DNA from 4 places in the Streptomyces sp. NBC_00448 genome. Region 4 is predicted to be linked to each of the others. Evidence: riboswitches for the same ligand, from Rfam matches in the RefSeq annotation. Region 4 holds a riboswitch; each other region holds the start of a gene.

Region 1 (4,675 bases), 2.9 Mb from region 4:
GCCGGCGACTGCGTGCACTGCGGCTTCTGCCTGCCGACCTGCCCCACCTACGTCCTGTGGGGCGAGGAGATGGACAGCCCGCGCGGCCGGATCGACCTCATCAAGGGCGGCCTGGAGGGCGACCTGCTCGACGCGACCGCCGTGCGCCACCTCGACCAGTGCCTGGGCTGCATGGCGTGCATGACCGCGTGCCCGTCGGGGGTGCAGTACGACAAGCTGATCGAGGCCACCCGGGGGCAGCTGGAGCGCCGTACGACCCGCCCGCGCCGGGAGCGGCTGATCCGCGCGCTGGTCTACGGCCTCTTCCCCTACCCCCGCCGGCTGCGCGCCCTGCGCGGCCCCCTGCGCGCCTACCAGTCCTCGGGTCTGCGCGGCCTGCTCGCCCGGGTCGGGCTGCTGCGCCGACTCCCCGCGGTGCTGCGGGCGATGGAGGCGCTGGCACCGAAACTGGGACCGTCGCCCGCGCTGCCCGAGCGGTCGCCGGCGACCGGCACCCGCCGTCGTACGGTCGGCCTGCTCACCGGCTGCGTCCAGGGCACCTTCTTCCCCGACGTGAACGCCGCCACCGTGAGGGTGCTGTCCGCCGAGGGCTGCGATGTGGTGGCGCCGCGCCGGCAGGGCTGCTGCGGGGCGCTGTCCGCGCACGCCGGGCGGCTCCCGGAGGCGGTGCGGTTCGCCCGGCACGTCATCGAGACCTTCGAGGCAGCGGACGTGGACGCCGTGGTGGTCAACGCGGCCGGCTGCGGCTCCCAGCTCAAGGAGTACGGCCACCTGCTGCGCGACGAGGGCGGCGACTGGCCGGCACGGGCCGAGGCGCTGGCGGCCAGGGTCCGCGACATCACCGAACTCCTCGACGAGATCGGCCCGCTCGCCCCGCGCCACCCGCTGCCGCTCACCGTCGCCTACCAGGACGCCTGCCACCTCGCGCACGCCCAGTCCGTCCGCGACCAGCCGCGCCGGCTGCTGCGCGGGGTTCCCGGCGTGCAGCTGCGCGAGCTGCCGGAGCCGGAGATCTGCTGCGGCAGCGCGGGGACATACAACCTGCTGCACCCCGAACCGGCCCGGGAGCTGGGCGAGCGCAAGGCACGCGCGGTGCTGTCCACCGGCGCCCGGCTGATGGTCACCGCCAACCCGGGCTGCTGGATGCAGGTGGCCGGCACCCTCGCCGGGATGGGCGAGCGGATGCCGGTCGCCCACACCGTGCAGGTGCTGGACGCGGCGATCCGCGGCATCCCCGCCGAACGCCTCCTCGCCGACGCCCTGGACGGCCCCGGCACCCCCCTGCCCGTGCCGCGCCGGCCCCGGCCGAGGGCCGAGGCAGAGGCCGAAGCAGAGAGCTGAGTGGCGGTCAGCCGCCGTTGACCAGGCGGATGTAGCGCACCCAGTCCCAGTTCGGGCCCGGGTCGGTGTGGTCGGTGCCCGGCACCTCGACATGGCCGATGATGTGCTGACGGTCCTTCGGGATGCCGTACTTGTCGCAGATCTCGGCGGTGAGGGCGGCGGAGGAGTGGTACATCGCGTCGGTGAACCAGGACGCGTCGTCGACCCAGCCTTCGTGCTCGATGCCGATGCTGCGGGTGTTGTAGTCCCAGTTGCCGGCGTGCCAGGCCACGTCATGCTCGCGGACGCACTGGTCGATGGCGCCGTCGGCCGAGCGCACCACGTAGTGCGCCGTGGCGGCGTGGGCGGGGTCCTGGAAGAGGGTGATGGTGTCGGCGAAGGTCTCCTGGGTGACGTGGATGACGACCATGTCGATCGCGTAGGTGGAAGGGCGGTTGGACGCCGTGTAGTTGGCGGTGCTGGCCGGAGCCCAGGTGGCGCCGGGGTAGTCGACGGTGGCCGCCGCCGCGGCACGGCCGCTGCCGGTCCACAGCTCGCCGGCGAACGCGGCGCCCGCGGCGGCACCCAGCGCGAGGCCGCCGCGCAGCAAGGACCTTCGGGTGTGGGGGAGTCGGGGGCTGCTGGGGCGTTCCATGGCGGGCTCCCTGAGAGGTCGCGAGGTGGTCGAGTCCATGACAAGAACATCGGGCTCGCCCATCGTGGGGCCCGGGTCCTTGGCCTGCCAAGCGGTTCGCGCAATGGCAGAGGTCCACGCCATTGGCGGACCTGCCGCACGGCCCCGCGCAGCCGCCTGCGCGCCGAGTTCGCCCACTCACGCAAAGTAATCACACTGGCCCCCGTTCGGATAACGACTGATGCACGCTCACATCACCGCCCGGCCACATCGCCTGACCGATTTGCCTACTCTCCCTATACCCTGCGCGTTTTGTTCCCATGCCCAACTCTCCGATTCGGCTTGGAAAACGCCTCCGGCTCTATTAACGTTCGATAACGCAGCGCGGTCGTCACCGCCGCCGCCAGGACGGCGGACCGCGCGCTTGCCGAATCCCGTCCGCGGGAACCGGGGACCCGTGAAAATGGGGTGAATCGGGCAGTAGTCAGGCCCGTAGGAGACCTTCTTCCTCCGAACCCGTCAGCTAACCCGGTAGGCGAGAGGGAAGGAAAGGAGAGCGCCCGTCGTGGCGTCCGACCAGCTTGCCTACGCCCCCGCCCGGCCTGACGGCGACATCGCCGGCCAGGAGCGGGAAGATTTCCGACTTCCGCGTCAGCGGGCCAACGCCCTTGCTGCCAGCGGCACTTCCAGCGTCCCGGCTCCCGCGTTCGCCGCGTTCGCCGGTGCCGGAGCGGCGGGCCTGGCCCCCGCGCCGGCCGTCGAGCCCGCCGGGCGCCCCGCGCCGTACCCGCTGCCGGACGCCGGACCGGGTGGCGCCGCGCTCGCCGGCCTGCCGACGTACGACCCGACGGCGCTGACCGTGCCCGCGGCGCCGGCCCCGGCACCCGCACCGGCCCCCGCTCCGGCCGAGCCGATCGCCCCCGCTCCCGCGCAGGCCGAGGCAACGACGCTGCTGCCGCGGCCCGTTGCCGAACCCGAGATCGCCGACACCACCGCGACCGGCCGGACCGGCGACGCCGGGACCGCCCCCGCCGATCCCGGCGAGGCGCTGTGTGCCCGCATCCTCGGCCAGGTCGCCGCCCAGCGCGAGGCCACGGCCCGCGCCGAGCGCGAAGCGGTCGAGAAGGTGGCGGCCGAGCAGGCCGCCCGCGAGGCCGCCGAGCGCAAGGTGCGCGAGCAGGTCGCCGCGGCGAAGGCCGCGGCCGAGGAGAAGGCCCGCGAGGAAGCCGCCGCGGCGGCCCGCGCCGAGGCCGAGCGCCTCGCCCGGCTGGCCGCCTCCTACATCAAGCCGGTCGCCTGCGCCGCGCTCGGCGCGGGTTTCGGCGAGACCGACCCCTGGGCCAACCTGCACAACGGGCAGGACTTCACCGCGCCGACCGGCACCCCCGTGCACGCCGTGCACGGCGGCACCGTCACCTCCGCGGGCTGGGCCGGCAGCGACGGCTACCGGGTCGTCCTCACCCTCGACGACGGCACCGAGTTGAGGTACTGCCACCTGTCGACCATGGTCGTCACCGACGGCCGGGTCACCACCGGCGACACGATCGGCCGGGTCGGCGCGACCGGCAACGTGCCCGCGCCGCACCTCCACTTGGAGGTCCGCCCCGACGGCGGCGCCCCCGTGGACCCGCTGCCCTGGCTGCGCGCGCACGACGTCACCGTCTAGCGAGGCTGCCCGCGTCGAGCGGACGAGCGGAGCCCGGCGACCCCGCGTTCCTTCCGTATGACCGGCCCCACCGCCCCGGCGGCCCTGGCGACCACCCCCCCGGCGCCGGGGCCGTCGGCTTTGGCGGCGCGCCGTGCTCGGACCGTTCCCCGCGCCCCTGACCGGGGACGCGGGGGAGTCCGTCACAGCGCAGGCGACTTGGCGGTCTGCGGGGCCGGTGCCGCGTGGCGGGCGGCGAGGTCGACCAGGGAGATCATGTCGACCGGGGACGTGTCGGCGTCCAGGACGCGGTACTCGAGCGCGGTGAGGATGGCGAGCCGCTCGGTGAGCCCCCAGCGGGGGTTGGTCTCGGCGGCGATCAGCTCGGCCGCGGCCTGGGCGAGCGGATGGCCGGCCGCGTGGGAGGCGTGGATACGGTCGCGGATCCGGAGCAGGTACTCCGCGTTGGCGGCCACGTCCGCGGGCGTCATGACGGGACCGTGCCCGGGCACGATGATGCGCGGTTCGCACGCCAGCACCCGCTGGACCGCCCGGTGGATCTCGTCGAGCGGCCCGGCCCAGTGCACCGGGTGGTCCTCGCAGAAGATGACGTCGCCGGAGCAGACCACGCCCTCGCCGGGCAGGTTGACGATCAGGTCGCCGGCCGTGTGCGCGGGACCGACCTCGATCAACTCGACCGCCACACCGCCGACTGCGAGGTCGAGTCGACCGTTGAAGGTGCGGGTCGGCGGCACGGCCTCGCTCACCCCGAAGTCGCCGTAGCGGCTGAAGTGCCGGTGGAGGTACGCGCCGAGCGGCGTGTCCGGGTCGCTCTCCGCCACCAGGCGGGCGAGTTGGGCCGGGCTCGGCTCCTTGCACAGGTGCTCGCTGTTGGCGTCGGTGCTGACCACCTCCGCCCCGGCCGCCGTGAACACCCCGTTGCCGTACGAATGGTCGCCGTTGCCATGGGTGTTGACGACCGTGGTGATGGCGACGCCCGGCGGGAGTACCTCGGCGGTGAGGTTCAGGAGGTGTCGCGTCAGGTCCGTGGTGTAGGGGGTGTCGACCAGGAGCGC
Region 2 (4,675 bases), 1.0 Mb from region 4:
GGTGTGCGATGACCGACCACACGACGCCCGCGACCCCGAGCTTCATGACGCACCTGGCGTCCGCCTCTCCCCTGACTCCCACGGCCCGTTACGTGCTGCCCGAGTTCACCGAGCGCAGCAGCAACGGCGTCCGCACGATGGACCCGTACTCCAAGCTGCTCCAGGAGCGCATCGTCTTCCTGGGCACGCAGATCGACGACACCTCGGCCAACGACGTGATGGCCCAACTCATCCATCTGGAGAGCGCCTCGCCCGACCAGGACATCAACCTCTACATCAACTCCCCCGGCGGCTCCTTCTCGTCGATGACCGCCATCTACGACACGATGCAGTTCGTCACCTGCGACGTGGCGACGGTCTGCATCGGGCAGGCCGCGTCGGCGGCCGCGGTGCTGCTGGCGGCGGGCGCACCGGGCAAGCGGATGATCACACCGGGGGCGCGCATCCTCATCCACCAGCCCTCGCTCGGCGACGTGGTGCGGGGCGACACCTCGGACCTGGAGATCCAGGCCAACGAAATGCTGCGCACCCGCGATCAGTTGGAGGCCCTGCTGGTCCGGCACACCGGCCAGCCGGCGGAGCGGATCTCCGCCGACCTCGAACGCGACACGATCTTCGACGCGAAAGCGGCGGTCGCGTACGGGCTGGCCGACATGCTGACCACCAGCCGCAAGGCCGGCAACGGCTCGCGCGGCACCGGCCCGCGGTGAGCCGGCGTGGCGCCCGAACTCCCGCCGCTGCCCGCCCTCACGCGCTCCGAGGGCGAACTCATCGACTGCTATCTGGAACTGGTCGACCTGCTCGGCCGGATCAACCCCTCCCGCACCACTGACACCTACTCGGCGCTACGGGCCGCGCAGGCACTCGTCAGCCGGGCGTTGGCGATGCGGGACGCGCTCACGGTGATGCACCTGCGCGGCGAGACGGACCTGCACCACGCCACCCTCGGCCGCGCCCTGCGGGTACTGGACGGGGAGCGGCGGGCCGCGCGGGTCGCGGTGGCACCCGAGCCGGCGGCGGACCCGGGTGGCAGCGGCGGCCCGTCGGCGTAGACCACGGCAGCGCGCCGTCGGCGGCACGCAGTCGGGCCGCACCGTCGGCGGCGCTACGGAGGCGGCAGCACCGCGGAGGCGGCGCGGTCGCACACACCCGGCCGAACCCGCCCGTCATCACCGCGTGTCACCGTTTTCCGCGACACGACCGCCGGTCGCATCAGCCCATTGGCGTATCGGAAGTTCTCGTGGCAAACGGGTGCGCGATTGCGCGTGTCGGCTGGACTCCGGCTTCGCCGGTACCGGTCAGCGCAGTTCAGAGGGTACGGCGGGGGTACGTGAGCAGCTCGCGGGGGCGGCGGTTCACCCGGGTGGATGCAATGTGATGAAGCTCACATCGCGCGTTTCTGTCCCGGCGCCGCCCCGTTGTGTGCGTAACCATCCGTGGTGACGACAAGCCCCCGCCGCCGTGGCGGGGCGGTCCGTGCGGATGCCCAGTCCTGCCGACGCGCGGATGCCAGGTCGACACGAGTGCAACGGCAGGAGCGGAGGACCCAGCACGACGGGTCGCTCCGGCGCCCACCGGTCTCCGGCGGGCTCCGGAGCACCCTTGGGGTGAAGCCGCTTGCATGCGGCCGGGCATCTTCGCCAGCCCGAACCCGACAGGTCATCCTTCGCAGGCTGATGACGAAGGGTTGCGCATGTGCACGCCCAACCGCATCTGCTTTCGGCCGGCCACTTCCCGGCTCTCGCGGCTCGGAGCCGCCTCTCTGCTCACCGTAGCGGCCGTCGCCGTCCCGATCCTGCTGCCGGGCAACGCCCAGCGGGCCGACGCCGCCACCATGGCCGCCAGGGCGCTGAGCATCGCCGCGTCGAAGAAGGGCTCGCCCTACCAGTGGGGGGCCACCGGGCCGTACCGCTTCGACTGCTCGGGGCTGACGCTGTACTCGTTCAAGCAGGCGGGCGAGCAACTGCCGCGCACCGCCGCCGCCCAGTACAACCGCACCACGCACATCTCGGCGGGTTCCCGCCGGGCGGGCGACCTGGTCTTCTTCCACAGCGGCTCGTCCGGCGCGTCGGTCTACCACGTGGGGATCTACGCGGGCGACGGCAACATCTGGCACGCGCCGAAGACCGGCAGCACGGTCCGGCTCGAACACATCTGGACCAGCGGCGTCTGGTACGGACGGGTGAACTGACGCCGCCCGGCGGCCGGGCACTCGGCCGCACGCTCACCGTGCCCCCGACGGTCGACGCGGCCCGGGCCCCGGGCACCCTCCACGGTGGCGCGAGGGTCCAGCCGAGCCCAAGTCCGCGCCCAGGCACGAACCACGCGCCCGCCCGTGCCCGCCGCGCGCCTACGGCCCCACCCGCTGACGCCTCGTCATATCGCCGTGGCCCGGCCCCACCCGCGGGACACCCGCCAGGCCGCCGTCGCTCCGCCGGCCACTGCCACGGCGAGGAGGACCGCGATGCCGGTGAGGGTACGGCCGGTGTCGCCGACGGCAGCGTGCCGCAGACAGTCGTCCCCCCAGTAGCCCGGCGAGGCGGGGCCGGACGCGCGGACCCACCAGGGCAGGGTGCCCGGAACCGGTCTGAGCGCCTTCCCCGTCACCCGTGCCCGGCGTGATCCGCGTGATCCGCGTGATCCGCGTGCTCGGCGTCATCGGCGTCGGGGGCGCCGCCCATCATGCGGAGCATCCCGGAGCCGCCGGTCCGGAAGAAGGGCACCAGGAGGGCGGCGGCCAGGACGAGGAAGGCGATGTTGAGGAAGGAGGTGTAGTTCCATCTGACGCCCTGCATGGGGATCTTCGCGTCGGCCTGGTCGGGGATCAGGCCGAGGCCGCCGAAGAGGAGTTCGACGACGTATCCCGCGACGACCATGGCGAGGTAGAAGGTGCCGAGGACGAACAGGGCCATGCGTGCGCCGTAGTACTTCCGGTAGATGTTCAGGATCGGCAGGATCAGCAGGTCGGCGAAGATGAACGCGACCACCCCGCCGAAGCTGATGCCGCCCTTCCACAGCACCACCGCCAACGGCACGTTGCCGATCGAGCAGACGAACGACGCCACCGCGACGAGCGGCCCGATCAGCGGTCCCCACAGCTTGGACGCCAGCGGGTGGCCGGAGAAGAAGAAGGCCCGCCAGAAGGAGTCCGGCACCCAGGCCGCGATCGCGCCGGCGATGAGCAGCCCCACGACCAGGTCGCGCAGGATCGCCGCCCATTCCATGACGAACACGTGGGCGGTGGCGGTGACCCCCTCGCGGGACAGCAGCCGGCGGGCGAACGAGCCCTCCGCCCGTACGGACATGTCCATCGCGGCGTGGCCCTCCATGGACCCGGCCACGCCGCGCTCGGCCTGCTCGCGTGCCTGGCGCAGCAGGCGGTCGCGCAGGAACAGCCGGAACAGCACGGCGAGCAGGATGATCATGACGGGGCCGCCGATGAACTCGGCCAGCGTGAACTGCCAGCCCATCAGCAGCGCGAGGATCACGCCGAGTTCGACGACGAGGTTGGTGGAGGCGATCTCGAAGGCCATCGCGGCGGTGAAGTCGGCGCCCTTGCGGAACAGCGAGCGCGCCAGCGCCACCGCCGCGTAGGAGCAGGACGAGGAGGCGACTCCCAGGCCGGTGGCGACGGCGAGGGTGCGGGGGCGGTCGTCGCCGAGCAGCGCGACCACCGTGGACTTGCGGATGATCGCCTGGACGACGGCGGACAGGGTGAAGCCCAGGATCAGCGCCCAGGTGATCTCCCAGGTCATGGAGCCCGTGATGGACAGCGCGTGCAGTACGGCGTGCATGGACGAAACCTTCCCTGCCGGGTGCTCCTTGAAGGGCGGGCCGGAGCGAGGTCGCGGGGCGGCCCGGAGGCGTGGGTGGGGGCCGCCAACAGGGCGGCCCCCACCGGTTCAGCCGACGCCGAGCGTCAGTGCGGCGGTGTGCAGGGTGCCGGCGGTCCGGAACTGCAGGAAGAGCCGCCAGTCGCCGGCCGAGGGAAGTTCCGCGTGGAAGGACAGTTGCGGCCCGCCGTGGTCACCGTCCACCCGCGCGGTCGGGTGCAGGTGCGCGAACGCGCCGTCGCCCTGGTGGAAGGCGGTCAGGTGGGCGTACGAGTCCAGATACGGCTGCAGGTCGGTGACGGGCTTGCCCGCCTTCGTGATCGTGACGGTGAGCGGGTGCTCCATCCCGGCCATCAACTCGCCCGCGACGCCGACGGTGTAGCCGTCCACGCGCACCGACGGCGCGGGCGCGGGCAGCGCCGCCATGGTGGCCGGCCCCGGCACGGCGACAGTGCGGGACAGGACGAACGCCCTGCCCGTGCCCGGGCCGCCGCCGGGCGTGAAGGACGCGAACATCCGCCAGGCGCCGGGCTTCAGCTCGGCCAGGTCCGCGGTCCACGTCCCGGCCGCCATGACCGGATGCAGGTGCTGGAAGCCCGTCAGGTCCGAGCGGACGGCATAGAAGTGCAGGCGCTTGGTCTGATCGACCGCGAAGTCGGTGACCGGCCTGCCGTCCGGCCCGGTGACCGTGAACCGGTAGGCGCCCGGCCGGCCCGCCGGGAGCGTCCTGGTCGCGCTGGTCAGCTGGTACCCGTCCATGGCGGCGGACAGGCCGTCGCCGCCGGCCATGTGGTCCATGCCGGGCATGGTCGGGCCGTCGTGGGCGGAACCGACGGACGAGG
Region 3 (4,675 bases), 4.6 Mb from region 4:
GGCGCGCCGGTGCTGATCCGCAACCTCTTCCCCGGCCGGGCCGACCGCGACCTGCGGGTCCGCTTCTTCCCCGAGACGGTGGCGGAGATCGACGGCTACCGGACGGTGGACGGCGTCTGCGCCGACTTCGCGGCCGCCGGGTTCGTACGGCGCCGACTGGTCGCCGTACCGCAGGAGAGCGCGCCGAGCCTCGGGCACTACGCCGGCCTGCTGCGCCGGGACACCGACTCGAAGCTGCGGGCGCTGAGCGACGAGGACTTCGAGCGCGGCATGGCACGGCTGCGGGCGGCCGATCCGGCGGCGCCGGCGACGAGCTGGATGGACCTGCTGGTGCTGGCCTGAGCCGCGGGGTGGGGCACGAAGGCCATGAGTAAGGGCCGGTCTCCTGGAGACCGGCCCTTACCCTTACGTGCTGACGGCGTTTCGCCGCCGCACGCCCGCTTACGCGATGCGGCGGGCCGCCGCGAACGGCATCCAGTCCATCGGGGCGACCTCGACCGTCGCGCCCGTGTGCGGGGCGTGCACGATGTTGCCGTTGCCGATGTAGATCCCGACGTGGCTGATGCCGGAGTAGAAGAACACCAGGTCGCCCGGGCGCAGATCGGCCTTGGAGACCGCGGTGCCGTCCTTGACCTGGTCCCAGGTGGTGCGCCCGATGGTGATCCCGGCGGCCTTGTAGGCGGCCTGGGTCAGCCCCGAGCAGTCGTACGAGTCCGGGCCGGTGGCGCCGCGGTAGTACGGCTTGCCGCGCTGGGCGAGCGCGAACTGGATCGCGGCGGCGGCGCGGCCGGACGCGGGCCCGTTGTACTTGTAGGTCGAGCTGGAGCCGGACGACGAGGACGAGGACGACGAAGAGGTCGACGTCTTGGGCTGCATCGCGGCGAGCTTCTTCTTCTGCTCCGCGTTGAGGCTGTTGAGCAGCTTCTGCGCGGCGGCGAGCTTCGTCTGCAGGTTCTTCTTCTGCGTGGCGAGCGTGCTCTGCGAACCGGTCAGCTTCTTGAGGCTCGCGGTGGCCTGGGCCCGCTGGACCGACGCCTGCTCCTGCTGGATCTTGAACGTCTTGAGCGCCTGCTCCTGCGTGGCGGTCATCCGGTCCAGCAGGTGGTTCTGCGAGAGGAAGCTCTCCGGGTCGTCCGAGAAGAGCAGCTGCGTGGTGGCGCCGAAACCGCCGGTGCGGTACTGCTCGGCGGCGAACTGCCCCAGCACCCGCCGGGACTCGTTCATCTGCTGGGTCTTGTCGGCGACCTGGGCGAGCAGCTGGTTGGTCTTGGTGCGCTGCGCCGCCGTGTCCTCCTGGGCCTGGTCGTACTTCTGCGTGGCGACCTCGGCCTGCTCGTTCAGCGAGTCGACCTGCTTCTTGACCTCGGCGATGGAGGGCTTCGCGGGCGCCGCGTTCGCGGTCTCGCTCATCAAGGTGACCGAGGCCAGGGCCGCGGTGGTGATACCGACGGCGGCCCGTGTGCCGGTCGACGCGAGTATCGGGGTACGCGGCTTGCGATGCGACGCCAAGGAGACGACTCCTTCCGGGTACCGCCGACCGGGTTAGCTGACGGGTTCGGGCGGGGAAGGTCGCCCTACGGGTCGAACGCTCGTCGCGTCCACCCCGATTCACCCCAAAGTGCCTGTGGGTCCCCGGTTCCGGCCGCCGGCCGGATTAGGCGGAGATGGTTCGCTGCCGGACCTTCGCCGACGGGAGGCGCACCACCTAGCGGGCTACCGTAGTCAACTTCGCCGGGTCTTGGGAAGTTTGGATTGCAATGTGACCGAAATCGCTTTGTGACCTTGGGTTTTGCCGGACACTTCGCCCGGGCGCCTTATCGGTCATCCGGGTCATCGGGTGGCGACCCGGTCGGGATGCTCCATTACGGACGGACGGCCCCGTAGAAGGGCATCTCGGTAATCGGCGCGACCTTCACCACGGTGCCGGTGTGCGGGGCGTGGATCATCTCGCCGTTGCCGATGTAGAGGCCGACGTGGCTGACGTCGCTGTAGAAGAAGATCAGGTCGCCCGGCTGCAGGTCGGCCTCCGACACCCGGGTGCCCACGTCCACCTGGTCGTAGGTGGTGCGCGGCAGGTCGATCCCGGCGGCCTTGTAGGCGGCCTGGGTCAGCCCCGAGCAGTCGTACGAGTCGGGGCCGGTCGCGCCCCACACGTACGGCTTGCCGATCTGCTTCCGGGCGAAGGCGATGGCCTGGTCGGCGGCCGAGGAGTTGACCGGCGCGTCGGTGCCCTTGGCCGCGGCGGCCTTCGCGGCGGCCTCCGCCTTCTGCTTCTCCTGCGCGGCGAGCTTCTTCGCCTTCTCCTTCGCCTCGGCCTCCTGCTTGGCCTGAAGCTCCGCCAGCCGCTTCTTCTCCTGCGCGTTGAGGCTGTTGAGAAGCTTCTGCGCCGCGCCCAGCTTCGTCTGCACGTCCTGCTTGGCGGACTTGAGCTGCCCCTGCTGCGCGGTCAGCGAGGCCAGGCTCTTGGCCGCCTCGATCCGCTGCTGGGTGACCGCGACCTGCTGGGTCTGGTAGTCCTCGACCGCCGCCTGCTGCCGCTTGCCCATCACGTCGGCGAGGTGGATCTCGTTCGCGAGGTCCTGCGGGTTCTCCGACAGCAGGTAGCGGGTGGTGGTCAGGTCGCCGCCGCTGCGGTACTGCGCCGCCGCGAACTCGCCCAGCACGCGCCGGGAGTCGTTGAGCTTCTGCGTCTTCTGGGCGACCTGCGCGAGCAGCTTGTTGACCTTGGTGTTCTGCTGGTCGGTCTGCTCCTGCGCCTGGTCGTACTTCTGGGTGGCGGCCTCGGCCTGCTGGTTGAGGGAGTCGACCTGCTTCTTGACCGTGCTGATCGACGGCTGCTTGGGCTTGGTGGGAGCGGGGGTGGCGCTCGCGCTCTCGCTGAGCAGCGTCACAGTGGCCAGCGCCGCCGTGGTGAGCCCCACGGCCGCACGCGGACCGGGGGTGCTGAGTAGCGCGGTACGAGCCTTACGGTGCGTCGCCATGGCGCGCGGACTCCTCTCGGACGCTGCCGGTTCCGGCTGGTGCGGCACGCTAGCCAACGCCCGGCGCACCTGGGAAGGGCGATGTCCGATAGGCCCGATACCTTTTCGTAATCTTTTGCCGAAGCGGGCGCGGCCGTCACGCAGCGTGGTAATCGGGCTACCCGGGAGGCCGCTTTCCGGCAGGCCCGGGCGCCCCGCGCGCCCGGTTTCCGACAGGTCCGGGCGCCGAGCGTATGGACTTCCCCGGACGGCGATGGACTGTCGGTGCGGGCGCCTAGACTCGGGAGGCGATGAGCAGCCTCTTTGACGACAACTTCCTGGCCGGTATGGACGCGGCCCACGGGCCTTCCGACGGCGAGCAGCCCCCGCCGCCGGAGGACGGCCCCGGTGGCGAGGACGTCCCGCACGACCTGTTCCAGGGGCGGTACGACAGTCCGCCCGCGCACGACGCGCACTACCGCAACGGCGCGGCGCGTCCCGTGCTCGACCCCGCGCAGCTCCTCGTGGGGCTCAACGAGCAGCAGCGCGCCGCCGTCGAGCACCACGGCGGGCCGCTGCTCATCGTCGCCGGCGCCGGCTCCGGCAAGACCCGCGTGCTCACCCACCGCATCGCCCACCTGCTCGGCGCCCGCGACGTCCACCCGGGCGCGATCCTCGCCATCACCTTCACCAACAAGGCCGCGGGCGAGATGAAGGAGCGCGTCGAGGAGCTGGTCGGGCCGCGCGCCAACGCCATGTGGGTGTCCACCTTCCACAGCGCCTGCGTGCGCATCCTGCGCCGCGAGTCCAAGACGCTCGGCTTCACCTCGTCGTTCTCGATCTACGACGCCACCGACGCGCGCCGGCTGATGGCCCTGGTCTGCCGCGACCTGGATCTCGACCCCAAGCAGTTCCCGCCGAAGTCGTTCAGCGCCCAGGTCTCCAACCTCAAGAACGAGCTGGTCGACCACGAGACGTTCGCCGCCAAGGCGGAGAACCCCTTCGAGCGGAAGCTCGCCGAGGCGTACGCGATGTACCAGGCCCGGCTGCACGACGCCAACGCGCTGGACTTCGACGACATCATCATGACCACCGTCAACCTGCTCCAGGCGTTCCCCGACGTCGCCGAGCACTACCGGCGGCGCTTCCGGCACGTCCTGGTCGACGAGTACCAGGACACCAACCACGCCCAGTACACCCTGGTCCGCGAGCTCGTCGGCACCGGCGACGAGGCCGCCGAACTCTGCGTGGTCGGCGACGCCGACCAGTCGATCTACGCCTTCCGCGGCGCGACGATCCGCAACATCCTCCAGTTCGAGGAGGACTACCCGCAGGCCCGCACCATCCTGCTGGAGCAGAACTACCGCTCCACCCAGAACATCCTCAACGCCGCCAACGCCGTCATCGAGCGCAACGCCGGCCGCCGCGCCAAGAACCTGTGGACGGAGTCCGGCGAGGGCCCCGTCATCACCGGCTACGTCGCCGACCAGGAGCACGACGAGGCGCAGTATGTCGCCGAGGAGATCGACCGGCTCACCGACGCCGGCGACGCCCGGCCCGGCGACGTCGCGGTCTTCTACCGCACCAACGCCCAGTCCCGTGTCTTCGAAGAGATCTTCATCCGGGTCGGCCTGCCCTACAAGGTCGTCGGCGGTGTCCGCTTCTACGAGCGCCGCGAGGTCCGCGACGTCCTCGCCTACCTGCGCGTCCTCGCC
Region 4 (4,675 bases):
CCGAGCAGGCCGCCCGCGTGGCGGCCCCGGTCCTCTCCCCCGGCTCCGCGGCGGAGGCGGTGATACGCGCCAGGACGCTGTACGTACGGGCGCTCGCCGACTTCTGGCAGGGCGCCTTCCCCGGCGCGCACCGGATGCTGCTGGTGGGCGCCGACGCGGTGGCCGCGGTGGACCCGGAACGGGCCGGGCGGATGCTGGTGCAGGCGGTGCACACCGCGTGGTACCTGGGCGCCGCCGAGGTCGAGGAGACCGTACGGCGGCTGGCGGCACTGGAGTTGCCCCGGGACGCGGCGATCCGCCCGGTCGCGGACTTCTTCGCCGGCGCGCTGGGGCTACCGGGCCCTGCCTCTGCCGCCGCCCCGCCGACGCCGGAGGAGCTGCTGCCGGCCGCGGCAGCGGTGCGGGCCGCCAATGGCGGCGACGCCGACCCCCGCGAGCTGGTGATGCTCTGCGCGGCCGGCATGCTGCGCGGGCAGGACGATCAGACGTACGAACTGGCCGCCCAGTTGGCGACGGAGAGCCGGGACAGCGGCGGGGTGGGGCGGCTGGCGACGGTGCTGTTCTTCCGGGCCGAGGTGGAGGTGTTCGAGTCGCGGATCGCCGAGGCGTACGCCACCGCGGCCGAGGGGCTGCGGATCGCCCGGGACACCCAGCAGGCGCAGTGGGTCAGCCAGTTGAGCGGTGCGCTGGCGCAGGTGGCCGCGCTGCGGGGCGACGAGGAGGAGTGCCGCGCCCACGTCGCCGAGGCGCTGGCGGCCGCACCGGGCGCGCCGACCGCGCCGGGTGCCGGGTGGGCGTACTGGTCGCAGGGCCTGCTCGACCTCGGCCTGGGCCGGGCCGGATCGGCCCTGGAGCGGCTGGAGTTGCTCAGCGAGCCGCTGCTGCGGCACCACATCTGCACCACCCGCAGCGTGCCGGACCTGGTGGAGGCGGCGGTCCGCCTCGGCGAACCCGGGCGTGCGGCCGAGCCGTTCGCCCGGTTCGAGCGGTGGGCGCGGCGCACGGGGCAGGACTGGGCGGAGGCCATGGTGGCCCGCTGCCGGGCACTGCTGGCCCCCGACGACCAGGCGGAGGCGTACTTCACGGCGGCGCTGGCCGCGCACGACCCGCACCGGCGCGCGCTGGAGGCGGCCCGCACCGAGCTGCTGTACGGGGAGTGGCTGCGGCGGGCCCGGCGCAGAAGCGAGGCGGCCGGGCGGCTGCGGTCCGCGCTGGAGGTCTTCGAACGGCTCGGCGCCCGCCCGTGGGCGGATCGGGCCCGCGGTGAACTCGGCGCCTCCGGCGCGCTGGTGACGGCACATCAGGAGACGCGTTCGCTCGCCGAGCAGGCGGGGCTCACCCCGCAGGAGGGGCAGATCATCCGGCTGGCCGCGCACGGCCTGTCGAACAAGGACATCGCCGCACGGCTGTTCCTCAGCCCGCGTACGGTCGGCTACCACCTGTACAAGGCGTACCCGAAGCTGGGCGTCGCCTCGCGCGGCGAACTGTCCGGGCTGCTGGCCTGAGTTCGGCCCGCCCGGCCCGAACGCGCGGACGGGCCCGCCCGGTTGTCAGAACCGGGCGGGCCCGCCGATCGCGGCCGTGTGACCGCGGTGCCGGTGTCAGATGACGACGCCGTGGCTGCTCAGGTAGGCGACCGGGTCGATGTCCGAGCCGTAGCTCGGCGTGGTGCGCACCTCGAAGTGCAGGTGCGGCCCGGTGACGTTGCCGGTCGCGCCCGAGATGCCGATCTGCTGGCCCTCGGTGACGGTCTGGCCGGCCGAGACCAGCGCCTGCGACAGGTGGCCGTACAGGGTGTACTTGCCGTCGGCGTGGTGGACGATCACGTCGTTGCCGTACGCGCCGTCCCAGCCGGCCGACACGACGGTGCCCGCGGCGACGACGTGCACCGGGGTGCCGGAGCCGACGAGGAAGTCGACGCCGGTGTGCGAGCCGCTGGACCACAGCGAGCCCGACGCCTTGTAGCCGGTGCCGATGGCGGCGTCGCCGACCGGCTTCATCCAGCCGGTGCCGGCGGTGGTCGTGGCGGCGGCGGTGGACGCGGTGGCGGTCTTGGCCGCGGTCTTCGCCTGCGGCGCGGCCTTCGCGGCGTCGAGGGTTAGTACGGTGCCGGGGCGGATCAGGCCGGGGTTCGACCCGATGACGGCCTTGTTGTCCTGGTAGAGCTGCTGCCAGCCGCCGGTGACGTGCTGCGCGGTGGCGATCTTGACCAGGGTGTCGCCCGTGACGACCTTGTACGTGGCCGACGCGGCGGTCGTGCTCTTCGCCGGGGTGGCCGCGCCCGCGTGGGTCGCGGCGACCAGCGGCAGCACGAGTGCGGCGCCGCCGGCGCCGGCGGCCACGTAGAGGCGGGTGAGACGGCGGCCGTTGCGGACCTTGGGCTTGCGGTGCCGGCTGTGTGCGGGCATGGGGGATGTCCTCTCCTACGCCTGCGAGGTGAGCTGTCGGGTTCGGGCAGGAGATGCCCGGCCGCGGATGCGGCTTCACCCCGAGCCGCCCGGGTGCGACCGCCGGCGGTGCGGCGGTCGACTCGAGCGGCGGCTTACCTGGTTCCCCCGCTCCTGCCATGTCGGTGTTCGGGTGATCCGCGTAGCGGGCGGTGGCAGGACTCGGCGGTCCGCCCGGCGGAGGGGAAGCGGGTTGCCCCGCACGAGACGGAACGTAGGGGACGCCGCTCCACCCGGGCAAACGGCACTTTCCCACCCCCGGGCGCCCCCGTCACCGTATGTGCCCGCGCTCCCGGATGTCCGTTATGCCGCCCCTACTTCAGGTGCGCCACCCGCCACCGTCCATCACGGTGCGCCGGTCGCGGTGACTCGGCGTATTACGGCCGACCGCGGACCGTACTCATCCGGTGATCCCGCTCACACGTTTCCGAATTGCCCTGATTCGTACGGTTCTTGGGTGCGACCTCCTTTCGCGGGAGGAGCCGTACCTACGCAGGGGCACCCCGGGGAGAACCTCAGAACGTGCCCGGGGCGCCGATGAGGCGATGGTCGAGGGTGCGGGAGAGCCGGTAGGCGACCGGGCGGAAGCCGATCGCGGGGAAGTGCCCGGCGGCGTGCGGCGACGCGGACGGCCACTGCGCCGACATGTAGCGGTGCCCGGCGTCGTACGCCCACGCGAGCGCGGTCGCGAGGAGCACCCGGCTGATCCCCTCCCCACGGAACGCAGGCTCGACGTACGCCTCGACGAGTTCGACGCAGGCCGCCGGGACGACCGGGTCCGCGTGCGCGGGCACCAGCAGCACCATGCCGATCTCCTCGCCGCGCCGGGAGGCGATCCACGCACCGCAGCGGGAGTCCGAGAGCGCACCGGCGTAGTGCACGCGCAGCGCCGCGAGCGCGGCCTCCGGCTGCGGCTGGAAGGTCGCGGTGCCGCGCTGCCGCCGGGCGGACTCCGCGGCCATCCGGCCGATCTGCGGCAGGTCGCCGGGCCCGGCCCGGCGGATGGCCAGGCCCTCGACCCCGCGCGGCTGCCGCCCGCGGGCCTTGACCGCCATCAGCCCGTGCACCCGCTCCCGGCCGAAGCCGAGGTCGGACCACGGCGTGGTGCCGACCTCGCCGGCCGGCACGTCGACGTAGTGCACCAACCGCCGCTCGGCGACGAGCCGATCGGCGACCCGTACGTACAGCGCGCGCAGCACCTCGCTCTCGCGGCCGGAGGGGAGCGCGTGGCCGCCGTGCGGGACGAGCGCGGAGCGCGGGTGGCTGCGCAGGGCGGCGGGGTCGTCGGGGGCGAGGTCGAGCGGTATCGCCGCGAGGTGACCGATCAGGCCACCCTCGCCGTCGAGGGCGCGGACCGCCTCGATGCCGGGCACCTGGTGGAGCTTGCCGAGCAGTTCCTCGCCGCGCACCGGACCGTCCGCGAGCCAGGACCGCTGCGACGGAGGGCGCCGGGCCCGGGCGAACCAGCGGTCGTACCGCTGGACGGCAAGAGGTATGTGCTCGGTGGTCAGCGGCGCGGTGGCGACAGTCATGGTGCTCGTGGACGCTAGTGGTGGGCGCCGTCCCAGGGCAAGGCGGGTCCGGCCGGGGCCGGGGACAGGTCGGGACGGGTGCCGCCAACCGCGCGAAACGCCGTGCCCGGCAGGGGCGTTCGGCCGCGGCCGGCGCCCGCCGGGCGAGGCACCGGGGGCACGCCGGCGACCGCCGACCCGATGGCTCGGGGTTGCCGTCGCCTCCTCACCCGGTCCACGCCGGATGCCGCGGGTCGTCCGCGCGCACCAGGACGTCCGCGGCCTCCTCGGGCAGCGCCTCGCGGGCGTACCGCTCGTACGCGGGCAGGGTCCACTGCTCCTGCGGCGGGGTGCGCCGGGCGAGCGCCGCCGGGGACAGCCGCAGATGGACCGTGAGGTCGAACGGCAGCCCCTGCCCGAGCAGCAACGGTCCATCCAGCAACAGGACGCCGCCGGGCGGGAGTTCGACGTAGTCGGCCCGGGTGGAGCGGTCCGTGCCGGGGTCGCGCAGCGAGGGCAGGGCGCGGCCGCTGCCGCCGGGGCCGAGCGGGTCGAGCACTTCGCGGCGCAGCGCCCCGGTGTCGAGCCAGAGCTGGTAGTACGCGTCGACGTCCTCGTGGCCGTACTCCAGTCGCAGCGAGGCGGGGCGCCAGAACGACTCGGCGCCGACCCGCAGGACCGGTCGGCCGAGCGCGGGCAGCGCGGCGGCGACGGCGT

The links. A riboswitch is a leader RNA that binds a small molecule or an ion and turns the genes downstream of it on or off. The one in region 4 is predicted to bind cyclic di-AMP.
Region 1: linked by a shared signal. The riboswitch ahead of OG370_RS18130 (M23 family metallopeptidase) and the one ahead of OG370_RS05995 (M23 family metallopeptidase) in region 4 are both predicted to bind cyclic di-AMP.
Region 2: linked by a shared signal. The riboswitch ahead of OG370_RS01985 (C40 family peptidase) and the one ahead of OG370_RS05995 (M23 family metallopeptidase) in region 4 are both predicted to bind cyclic di-AMP.
Region 3: linked by a shared signal. The riboswitch ahead of OG370_RS25875 (C40 family peptidase) and the one ahead of OG370_RS05995 (M23 family metallopeptidase) in region 4 are both predicted to bind cyclic di-AMP.

What each region holds. Positions count from the first base shown of each region.
Region 1 covers NZ_CP107913.1:4,302,293-4,306,967, reverse strand. The annotation lists gene OG370_RS18140 ((Fe-S)-binding protein) at 1-1,341, shown strand, start outside; gene OG370_RS18135 (N-acetylmuramoyl-L-alanine amidase) at 1,349-1,975, opposite strand; cyclic di-AMP (ydaO/yuaA leader) riboswitch at 2,370-2,507, shown strand; gene OG370_RS18130 (M23 family metallopeptidase) at 2,520-3,620, shown strand; gene OG370_RS18125 (MBL fold metallo-hydrolase) at 3,803-4,675, opposite strand, start outside.
Region 2 covers NZ_CP107913.1:418,799-423,473, forward strand. The annotation lists gene OG370_RS01975 (ATP-dependent Clp protease proteolytic subunit) at 45-710, shown strand; gene OG370_RS01980 (hypothetical protein) at 717-1,052, shown strand; cyclic di-AMP (ydaO/yuaA leader) riboswitch at 1,559-1,690, shown strand; gene OG370_RS01985 (C40 family peptidase) at 1,694-2,191, shown strand; gene OG370_RS01990 (hypothetical protein) at 2,377-2,607, opposite strand; gene OG370_RS01995 (permease) at 2,604-3,794, opposite strand; gene OG370_RS02000 (hypothetical protein) at 3,903-4,675, opposite strand, start outside.
Region 3 covers NZ_CP107913.1:6,002,064-6,006,738, forward strand. The annotation lists gene OG370_RS25870 (class I SAM-dependent methyltransferase) at 1-342, shown strand, start outside; gene OG370_RS25875 (C40 family peptidase) at 442-1,509, opposite strand; cyclic di-AMP (ydaO/yuaA leader) riboswitch at 1,517-1,671, opposite strand; gene OG370_RS25880 (C40 family peptidase) at 1,863-2,981, opposite strand; gene pcrA (DNA helicase PcrA) at 3,272-4,675, shown strand, end outside.
Region 4 covers NZ_CP107913.1:1,425,423-1,430,097, forward strand. The annotation lists gene OG370_RS05990 (helix-turn-helix transcriptional regulator) at 1-1,505, shown strand, start outside; gene OG370_RS05995 (M23 family metallopeptidase) at 1,602-2,408, opposite strand; cyclic di-AMP (ydaO/yuaA leader) riboswitch at 2,414-2,585, opposite strand; gene OG370_RS06000 (GNAT family N-acetyltransferase) at 2,963-3,979, opposite strand; gene OG370_RS06005 (uridine kinase) at 4,185-4,675, opposite strand, start outside.